DNA from 3 places in the Paenibacillus sp. FSL H7-0357 genome. Region 1 is predicted to be linked to each of the others. Evidence: riboswitches for the same ligand, from Rfam matches in the RefSeq annotation. Region 1 holds a riboswitch; each other region holds the start of a gene.
What was found. A riboswitch is a leader RNA that binds a small molecule or an ion and turns the genes downstream of it on or off. The one in region 1 is predicted to bind cyclic di-GMP.
Positions count from the first base shown of each region.

Region 1 (3,244 bases):
TATGTTTATTTCTTACGTTTAAGGATAAGGTAAGCCGGAGAATTCTATATCCCGTGGCGCTGGTAGTTATTTTCGGCACATTGGGTTATTGGAAGGTTTTAATGTAATTTATAGCGGGTACTTTACAGGTCTTGCCGACTCCCATGGCGAGGCCTGTTTTTATTCTTCAACGCACCAAAGGCTATAGGCTTGCTTGAGGGCCGGATTTGTTTTTGTACTGTTCCTCATAGCTGTGGTAGCCGGAGATATCGAGTCCCAGGTATTTGCGCATATGGATAGCGGCCTGTGCAGCGATGACGTCATCCAGCAGCAGCATCCGTTCATGATATCCCCGGCATATAAATTTGGCCTCGATGCCGACCTGGAGCCGCTGCTGTTCATAGACCTTAATTCCGCGTTTCCTCATTTCGGCGCGCACATCCCTCAGATCGGCAGTAGCCGCATTCGCAGCAGTACGGAGAACATCCATGTATGGGGCGGGGGTCCGCAGTTGTGTCGACATAATGGCTGAATCCCGTTCAAAGGCTGATAAAATCAGCGGAAGCAATATATAGGATTTGACCAGTGTATTATCGTTACTCTCCGCTCTATGCATAAATTCAATCACCTCTAATAAGAACGTATATTCGTATTTTAACCGATTATTCAAAAATTAATCAATGGAATTTCTAAACAACTGAAACAATGTGACATAATTCACAAAATAATTATAAGAATTATTTTATATTAAAATTGAAATAATAAATATTGAAAAATAAAGCTCATTGATAAGGAGAATTGTGATGAATTATGAGGGAAGTCTCCGCCGCGGGTTGTTGTTCGGGTTGTTTCTAAGTGTTCCACTATGGATGTCCATGATCGGCTGGGTTCAGCTGTTATAAAATATACAAATTCTAAGTCCGGCTGTTGCCCGCTGACTTATGTAAATTGACAATGACTAAAAACTGCTGCCAAGAGCTGGTGACAGTTTTTTTGCCGTTTCGACATAAGTTGAAAAGTGGTTCGAATATACTAATTTTTAATATTGAAAATTTGTTTTATATGATCGGCAAATACAACGAAACCCTTATGTGATGCGGGATTGAGGACTTTTTTAGAGAATCTATCAAAAAAAATAAGGAATAGATTGACAAACGGAGGGGTGAAGAGATAGACTGATTCTAGTCCGAAAGTAACAAAAGTCATAGACTACATAGAATACAACTGTTACCAACTTCTCATGTATAATCGCAAACCGTTCGAAAGAGCGGGACGCAAAGTCAGGAATCTACAGCACTCTAAAGGTGCCATGATCGTCCGGCCGCCATGAAGCTAACCCTTCTTGGCGGTCTTTTTGTTGTTACGGGCTAATCTGTGCATTCATAGAATAGTTACATAGGAGGTGCACATCGTTGTTGAAGAAAAAATCATTAGCCTTGATTCTGACGGGGATTTTAACCATCGGCAATATGCTTCATCCGGGGATCAATGCAGAGGCGGCAAGCATGCCGTACACCCCAACACCGGTGCTGGGAGTCGCCGGGAATTTCAACGCCTTTATCTTTGGAGATTTCGCGCAAAGCAATGACCAGATCCACGGACGGCTTGCTGCTGCAGGGAACATTACTCTTCAAGGATATGGCGTATCCAAGGATGCTGTAGGCGGAGATGTGCTTATCGCCGGCAAAAACATCGACTTTTCAAATGGAACAGTTTATGGCACCTCTGTGTATGGAGGCAGCATGAAAAGTTCAGGAGCTGATCTTAAAGGAGGTACGCGGCAGGATCATCCGATCGATTTTCAAGCTGAGGAGCAATTTTTGATTCAGCGTTCGAGTGAACTAGCTGCTCTGAAACAAACGCAGCCCTTTGTCAGAGATGGAGGGAAAATGACGATTAACGCTCCGGATTCCTTTAATGTCATTCATTTGACTGCTGCGGATTTGGCGGTTACCAACGGTCTCCAGTTCAACATTGCAGGAAATGCCACGGTAATTATCAATGTAAGCGGGAATAAGGTCGTCATTCCGGATTTTCAAATGTGGAACGGCAAACCTCACAATGTGCTGTTCAACTTCTACGAAGCTTCTTCTGTAGCAAATGGCAACACAACCATTGAAGGAACCATGTTAGCGCCTCATGCCTTTGTGGCATTCAGCCGAGCTGAGCTGCATGGTACCCTTATTGCAAAAGGATTCAGCGGTTATATTCAGATGCATCATCATACCTTTGAGGGAACGGTGCCGCCAGTCGGGCCGACGCCGACACCAACGCCGACGGCGACGCCAACACCGACGCCGACACCGACACCAACGGCGACACCAACGCCGACACCAACGGCGACGCCAACACCAACGCCGACACCGACACCAACGGCGACGCCAACACCGACACCGACACCGACGCCGACACCAACACCAACGGCGACGCCAACACCAACACCAACACCAACGCCGGTACCGACGCCGACACCAACGGCGACGCCAACACCGACACCAACGCCAACACCGACACCGACACCGACACCGACACCAACACCAACAGCAACGCCAACACCGACGGCGACGCCAACACCGACACCAACGCCAATACCGACGCCGACACCAACACCAACGCCGGTACCGACGCCGACACCAACGCCGGTGCCAACGGCGACGCCAACACCAACACCGACGCCGACACCAACGCCAACACCGGTGCCGACACCGACGCCAACACCGGTGCCGACACCAACGCCAACACCGGTGCCGACACCAACGCCAACACCGGTGCCAACACCAACACCGGTGCCGACACCGACGCCAACACCGGTACCGACACCAACGCCGACATCAACGCCAACACCGGTGCCAACACCAACACCGGTACCGACACCAACGCCAACGCCGACACCAACGCCAACACCGGTGCCAACACCAACGCCGGTACCAACACCGGTGCCAACACCGACACCAACACCGACACCGACACCAACGCCAACACCGACACCGGTGCCAACACCGACACCAACGCCGGTACCGACGCCGACACCGACACCGGTGCCAACACCGACACCAACGCCGGTACCGACACCAACACCAGCGCCAACACCGGTACCAACGGCGACACCAGTGCCGACACCAGTGCCGACACCAGTGCCAACGGTAGAACCAACGCCAGCGCCGACAAGCGTAACGCCAACGGTAGACCCGACGCCAGCACCGACGAGTGTAGCGCCAACGGTAGAACCAACGCCAGCGCCGACGAGTGTAGCGCCAACGGTAGA
Region 1 is NZ_CP009241.1:513,873-517,116, forward strand. It holds gene H70357_RS02280 (YhjD family protein) at 182-595, opposite strand; cyclic di-GMP riboswitch class I at 1,219-1,308, shown strand; gene H70357_RS34920 (collagen-binding domain-containing protein) at 1,392-3,244, shown strand, end outside.

Region 2 (3,244 bases), 890 kb from region 1:
ACTGCTTCCCTACAGTCTGTGCGCTGATGGAGCCTGCCGCCTCGACTGAGGAGTCCGTGCACTCCGCTTCGTTCATTACGAAACGGACATCGCCGGAAGAGAACAGCTGGCTGTGCAGAATCCCCTCCTTATGAACATGGAGATCTCCGCCGGATTTAATAATGCTATGCTGTGACGAGGCAATGTCGATCTGTGTATTCTCCTCCTGCATCCCGGATATGGCGTCATGCAAATCCTGCAACAGCCTCAGAAAGGTGCTTAGAACAGCATCCGTGAAGAAATCGGTGAACTGCCCCGGGTGCAGGAATACCTCCAGCATATGTCTTAATTGCCCGGTGTCGATAGGATAATCGGGATTCATCCCGGCAATAACATCCTGGAGATCACTGATCAGGCCGGGGAGATGGTCATATTTGCTTTCCAGCAGCAGCATAACGACCAGACCGTATTTTACGGTTTGCTGGCGTGATTGGACGGTATTCGCCAACTGCTGCGACGCTTTTCTCAGACTGGTCATTTCCTCCATCAAGAGAGCGGAGTACATGCAGAGGCGGTTATGTCTCGCTCCATAATGACCGGAGTACAATTGGCTGCTGACAACCTTGCCCTGGACAAAAATGCTGCCTGTAGCTGTGATTGTCGCATGCGTAACATCGCCGTATATGTATACATTTCCCAACGCCTCAAGGATGGTTTGGTTTCCGATATCATTAGTGGCGACCACATCACCCGGGAACATCATTTTGGCGGCTTCGGGGTCCGTATCCCCGGGAACAAGATATGTCTGGGGGAAATCAAAAACCTTGCGGTTCAGACCGCATCCCGTTAAGCGGGGCCTTCCCTGGCGGAGGGAGACGATCCCGCCGTCCGCCAGCAGGGTTGTACATTCTTTAGTGACCAGCTGAATGTCTTGCGGCGGCGGGGAGGGAATAATTCCGCCATACACGTCGATGCCGGGCACTCCCTCTTCCGCAGGCAGCTTACAGGCAATGACCTCTCCCTCCTGGACAAAGGGAACCCTTGGATGGTTCGGGAAATCTGCAGGATCGGCAGTCCGAATGAATTCATATTCCCTGTCCTCAGCAAATAACAGCTCCAGCCGGGCATTCTTGCCGGGAATAGGGGCTTTACCCTCAGCGATGCAGACCGGGAGATAGGTAGGGTTGTTCAGCTCTGCATAAAGAGCTGGAATATTGAGATCGCGCATAATGGAGCTTTTCTTGAAGCCGGCGATAATCTGGTCCACCGTAAGGGTGGACAGCAGCAGGCCGCAATTTGGTTCCGCCCGGACCGTGACATCTGCTGCAGCCGGGGAGCTGGCGAGCTTCCAGGCGTACTTTTCTGCACGGTAGAGCGTGAAGTAGACCTTCAGTTTATCTTCGGATACGGTAATCTGATACTGCGGCTTCTCGCAAATCTCCCAGGTGATACGGTCTGTGGGGGTTACTTCCGTAGGATCTGTCACCGTCTTCCGGTTAATATTCAACACCACAGGGTGAACGGAGGAAATGACAGCGGGTTTGCCGCCGGGCAGAGGAGGAGTGATGAATATTTGGTTGTTCTGTACGATAATACGTCCGTTCTTATCCTCATCTCCCCCACGGAGCGGCTTAGCCTGCACAGAGGGCAGAGCCGGAAGATCGGGGTTCCCGATTGGCGTTGTGGTATGAAATACATGCCTGAATTTCTCGATGATATGCTGTGGCATTACTCTAACCTCGCTTCTTCGTATAATCAATGGCATCTGTACAGAAAAGAGCATCATGGACTATGATAGATTGTCTTAATCTACCGGTACCCAAGTCACATCTCAATTGGCAGCCTGGCGACCATGAATGGATAGTCTCACATTCTTAGGCCCATCGCTTTGCGTCCTGCCCTTTCGGGAAGTTTGCCTTTAAAAAAATAGATCAATGATATACATTCAGCATGAGGTCATTTAATCGACTCAAATCGACAGGGAATGTTCAATACTGGATTGGTTGCCAAAATAAATCTACAAACAAGCTTAATTCTAGTACTTTAGTATTAATTTTTCAACTTATTAATAATAAATCTCTCTGGTATCCCTTTAAAAGGGACGGCTTTGAGTCCAAGCGATATTACAAGCAAAAACGACCCTGCCTTTTTCTCAAAGGACAGGGTCGTTTCTGCAAAAAAAAGGACGCTCCCAAGCTTATAGCTTGTGGGAGAGCCCTCTTTTAACAAGATGTACGGCGCGCGCGCTTCCGGACCGGACGGAGGCTGGTGCCGGTATAACTGTGGCTGCATAATCGGCCCGTTCAATTTCCTCCAGCACCCGGTTAAGATGGGAGAAGACGGCTCCGAGATCGCGGACTGCTGTCAGCGAGCATTGACCCTGCAGCTCGGAGAACCAGGCGAACTGCAGATCCCGGGCACGGCGCAGCGCTTCGGGGAGCGAACGGGTGCATTCGGCATCGGACAAAGTCTTGGTTCCATACAAGGCGATGCAGTCTGCGGTTGCCGTTACGACCTCTGTCATCCAGTCAGCTGCGGCATAATGTGCAGGCAGGAGGGAAATCTCCTCGGCGATCTCCTTGACGTAGCGGTGAACCTTCTGCAGATGCGAGGTTGCCTGTGTCAATGACCGCAATCCGCCGCGGCATTGATAATGGGATAACGTATAGTGCAGCTCTTTCTGCTGCTTGTCGCTCTTCGCCAGCAGTTGTCCGGAACGCACCAGCCTCTCCGGAGCCTGCTTGGAACTGCTGCTCTCTGCGGCGAGTCCGGTCAAGGCATCGGCCAGCAGCAGGGTCCCTTCCAGTGCCAGGCGTTTAACCTTGACGAACCCCCCGGGGGGGACGATAATCATATTTATTATTAAGGCAATCAGCACGCCGATTAAGGTCTCCGCGACTCTCCACACGATATAAGGGTCCTGATAAAAGGTCAATGCCAGCACGGAGGTCACACCGACCTGGGAAACGGCTTGAATGTTAATCCGGCATGCGGTGGCCACACCGATGCCGATCAACAGCATCAGCAGAATAGACAGTGCCCCCACGTCGAAGAAATGGCCCACGAGCAGGCTGACAATTCCACCGAGCACAACGCCCATCAGACGGTAAATCCCTTTTTCCAGCGAAGCCTTGACGCTTCCTTGGGTGATAAGAATTGCGGCAAGCGGTGCAAAGTATAAATAACTGTCGCCGTGCAGGCTGTGAACCGCAAGCCAGGAGAGTGAAGCAGCAATCGTAACGCGTATCATATATAGAGATAATCC
Region 2 is NZ_CP009241.1:7,314,856-7,318,099, reverse strand. It holds gene H70357_RS32300 (flagellar assembly protein A) at 1-1,708, opposite strand, end outside; cyclic di-GMP riboswitch class I at 1,814-1,906, opposite strand; gene H70357_RS34700 (FUSC family protein) at 2,177-3,244, opposite strand, start outside.
Region 2: another riboswitch for cyclic di-GMP. It lies ahead of H70357_RS32300 (flagellar assembly protein A); the one in region 1 lies ahead of H70357_RS34920 (collagen-binding domain-containing protein).

Region 3 (3,244 bases), 3.0 Mb from region 1:
TTCTTCGGATTCACCAGAACCGCATGTTTAAAACCGTTATACAGCACATAGCAGCGTTCCAGAACCGGTAGTATCTCCGGCTTGAAGGGCGCCATATCGTTGCAGTCAATAATCAGAGACATCTCGTGGATCGGCAAAGTCGGCATGGACGCCTCGAATATTTCCACTTCTTTTACCGTTTCAGCCAATTCGGCAAATCCATGCAAGCTGATGAAGATGGTGTTGAATTCCGGGTACATTTTAGTTTCTGCGATCATTTTTTAACGACACTCCTCTAGTTGTTTTTTTTCAATTTGCGGTTGCGGGATTCATTGGAAATAGGTTCATACCCAAAATTTACCGCTTTACTACTATCGTCAAATTGCACTGTTTTTTTGATAGTTTCTGAAAATTCATTTATGGCGTTCTGACTATTGTACGAAGCACAATATAGTCATTTGCGTCGCGTGAGATCAGTGTGTCTTTATTGAAATACACAAAATTGTCCGCACTGCGGTTTCGTTCCCCAAGCAAAAAGAGTTCCCCGTTTCGGAGGTTCACTCCGCGGGCTACCAGTTTATTGTTCATCATTTCCGAGAACACCGCATAATTGTCACCCACGATTAATAGATCATTCCGGTCGCCATTTACCCATTCACGTTTAAGCAATACTTTAACCGGAGCTCCGGCTTTACTGCGGTCCATCGTCATATAAATGAAATAATTTTTGGTCTTGCCGGCAGCATCCACTTCTTTGGAGTCAATCATCCAGACAATATCTTTACCATTCGAAGCTACGAGGTTGAAGGATTCATTTTCTTTCAGCTTGTAAAGCTCAATTGTTTTTGAACTTGGCAGATCATACAGATACAACGTGCCGGTGTCCCATTTGCTATAGATGAACTTGTCATCTACAAACTGGTGGACCTGATCAAAACCGAGATCATTGATGGTCTGAGTTTCCAGCGTCGTTTTGTTAGTGAAGTAAAAATCTGAGCCACTGCTGTGTGCATAATATTTGTCACCCACACCCAGTAATTCCGGAGTTTTCACTTCCAGCGGAAGCTCGCTTGTTTTTTTTGTTTTCAAATTGTACTGTACCAGCTTCTTCGGGTAGATATTAATTCGTTTAGTCACTTCAATTGTAGACTCATAATAATAAACACTGTCTCCCAGGAGCTGCAGGTTCGTTTTGAACGTGTTAGTAGAAGTGACTTTCTCCGTCGTCTTCTTCTTCCAGTTATGTAAGTACAGCTGATAAGCCCCTTTGCTATCCTTCTCCAGTGAAGCGATCGTGTCACCCGTGAACTTGTAGTTGTAGTCAAGCGGCATGTTATATGCAGTTTTGACATCTGTAAAAGTGTACTTCGCAGCTGCGTGGACCGGAGTAGCAATCAGGGGTCCTGCAGCCAAGGCCGCAGCCAGAATAAACGCTAAACCTGGCCTTATTTTGTGGCGAATCTTCAAAAACATGTTTTTTTATTCTCCTTTTGTTGTATTTAGACAACAAAAAACCAAACTACATGAGCGTCCCCGCTGTCATGCCGCTTTCGTGAGCGGTTTAGACCGGTGGCTTTGCGTCTTCCGCCTTTCGGCGGAGTTGCCTTTGTTCATCAGCTGGCGCTTCCGAATCACAAACATATTTTGGTATTTATTATCTATCTAAATTTATAATTCGACAAGAGTAGTCATTATCCTTCTTTTTTCTCACATTCAAATATTGTTCGCTGTATCTGTTTTGTTACGATAGTGCATAGATCCGTTTGACCATAAAATCGAAAAAACGCTGATTCCAGTTCTCTGACAGCCGTTCGGTCAAGTCTGCAATCAACACCACAGCGAGGTCCACCAGCTTCTGGACACCTGAAGGGAGTGCGTCCGGTCCAAGAGCATTTAACGCTCCTGTTAACTCATCCAGTTGCTGTGGACTGAGTTTGTGATGCAATCTCTTAATGCCGAGCTGCGCTGTAGAAGGATCTGCTACATGCCGCAGAACTATCATTAGATCTGCCGCCAGATGACTGCCAAGCCGGTGTGCCCAGAGCAAATCGCCGCGGAGATACGCGGTTTCAAATTCCAGAAGACTGAAAGTGAAACCGGAAAGGATTCTCGTAATCTCTACATCCGACATGGGGAAGCTCTCTGCTTTGTAGTTGGCAAGACATCCCTCGGGATCATGCAGGACAAGGATTTGCTCGGTTTGTTTCAGACTCTCCTCAGTCACTGTATAAAGATCGAAATGCAGACCGTCTTCAAACACGCCAACAATTTGTGGTCCTACGAAGTTAGCTTCCGACCAGAATATCAGCGGTTTATAGCTCTCCATATAGGATATTCTGCGCGTTAAAAAATCCGTCAAGCCCTCGCTGTGGACCAAACAGTACAAATCAACATCCGAGTAAACATCCTGCTGTCCTCTGGCATGTGCACCTTTCAGAAATACCGCCCTGACTGCCGGATCATCCTTTACAGCCAAGCCTACCTGACGGATTGCTTCGTCTTGTTTCATTCTCTCTTCCCCCTGCAATGTGTAGTATGATCTGAACATAATCTTTCTTTTTTATAAAAAGTGAGAAATATTGTGGCGCTGGTGCGTCTTATATACAAATAAATTAATGGGAGGCACTGGATGAAGGCACAGGAAAACGACAAACAAATCATTGCCGAAGTGCTGCAGGGCAACCGGGAGGCCTTTGCGGTACTCGTAGACAAATACAAGTCGAGCTTGTATGGTCTGCTGCTCGGTATGGGCGCCAGTCACCAGGATGCACAGGATTTGGCCCAGGAAACATTTATCAAAGCATACCAGAAACTCCGCGAGCATCATGGCCAATCAAGCTTTGCCGCTTGGCTGTACGCCATTGCGATCAACCACTTCAGGTCACTGAAAAGGCGGAAATCCCCTGGCCTAACAAGCAACTTACTGGAGGAGAAGGATCACGGGCCAACCCCTGAAGAGCAGTATATGCGTAAGGAAGACGAGCTTGAAATGCACCGGAAATTGGCCAAGCTTCCAGAGCGATACCGGATTGTACTGCTGCTTCGCTATACCAATGAATTATCCTATGAGGAAATCTCAGCGATAACGGGAATGCCTATGCACCAGGTCAAAAATTGTCTCCACCGCGCCCGTCAAAAGCTGAAGAAACAATGGTCGAAATCCAGGGAGGGTTCCAATGAAAAAATGGGCTTACACCAATCACAATGACTTGTCCGGCACTGATAACGATCTACTGACGGATTCACAATTGTATACAAGCTCTAA
Region 3 is NZ_CP009241.1:3,507,500-3,510,743, reverse strand. It holds gene H70357_RS15180 (hypothetical protein) at 1-257, opposite strand, end outside; gene H70357_RS15175 (hypothetical protein) at 397-1,452, opposite strand; cyclic di-GMP riboswitch class I at 1,503-1,594, opposite strand; gene H70357_RS34350 (aminoglycoside 6-adenylyltransferase) at 1,721-2,488, opposite strand; gene H70357_RS15165 (sigma-70 family RNA polymerase sigma factor) at 2,609-3,187, shown strand; gene H70357_RS15160 (DUF4179 domain-containing protein) at 3,156-3,244, shown strand, end outside.
Region 3: another riboswitch for cyclic di-GMP. It lies ahead of H70357_RS15175 (hypothetical protein); the one in region 1 lies ahead of H70357_RS34920 (collagen-binding domain-containing protein).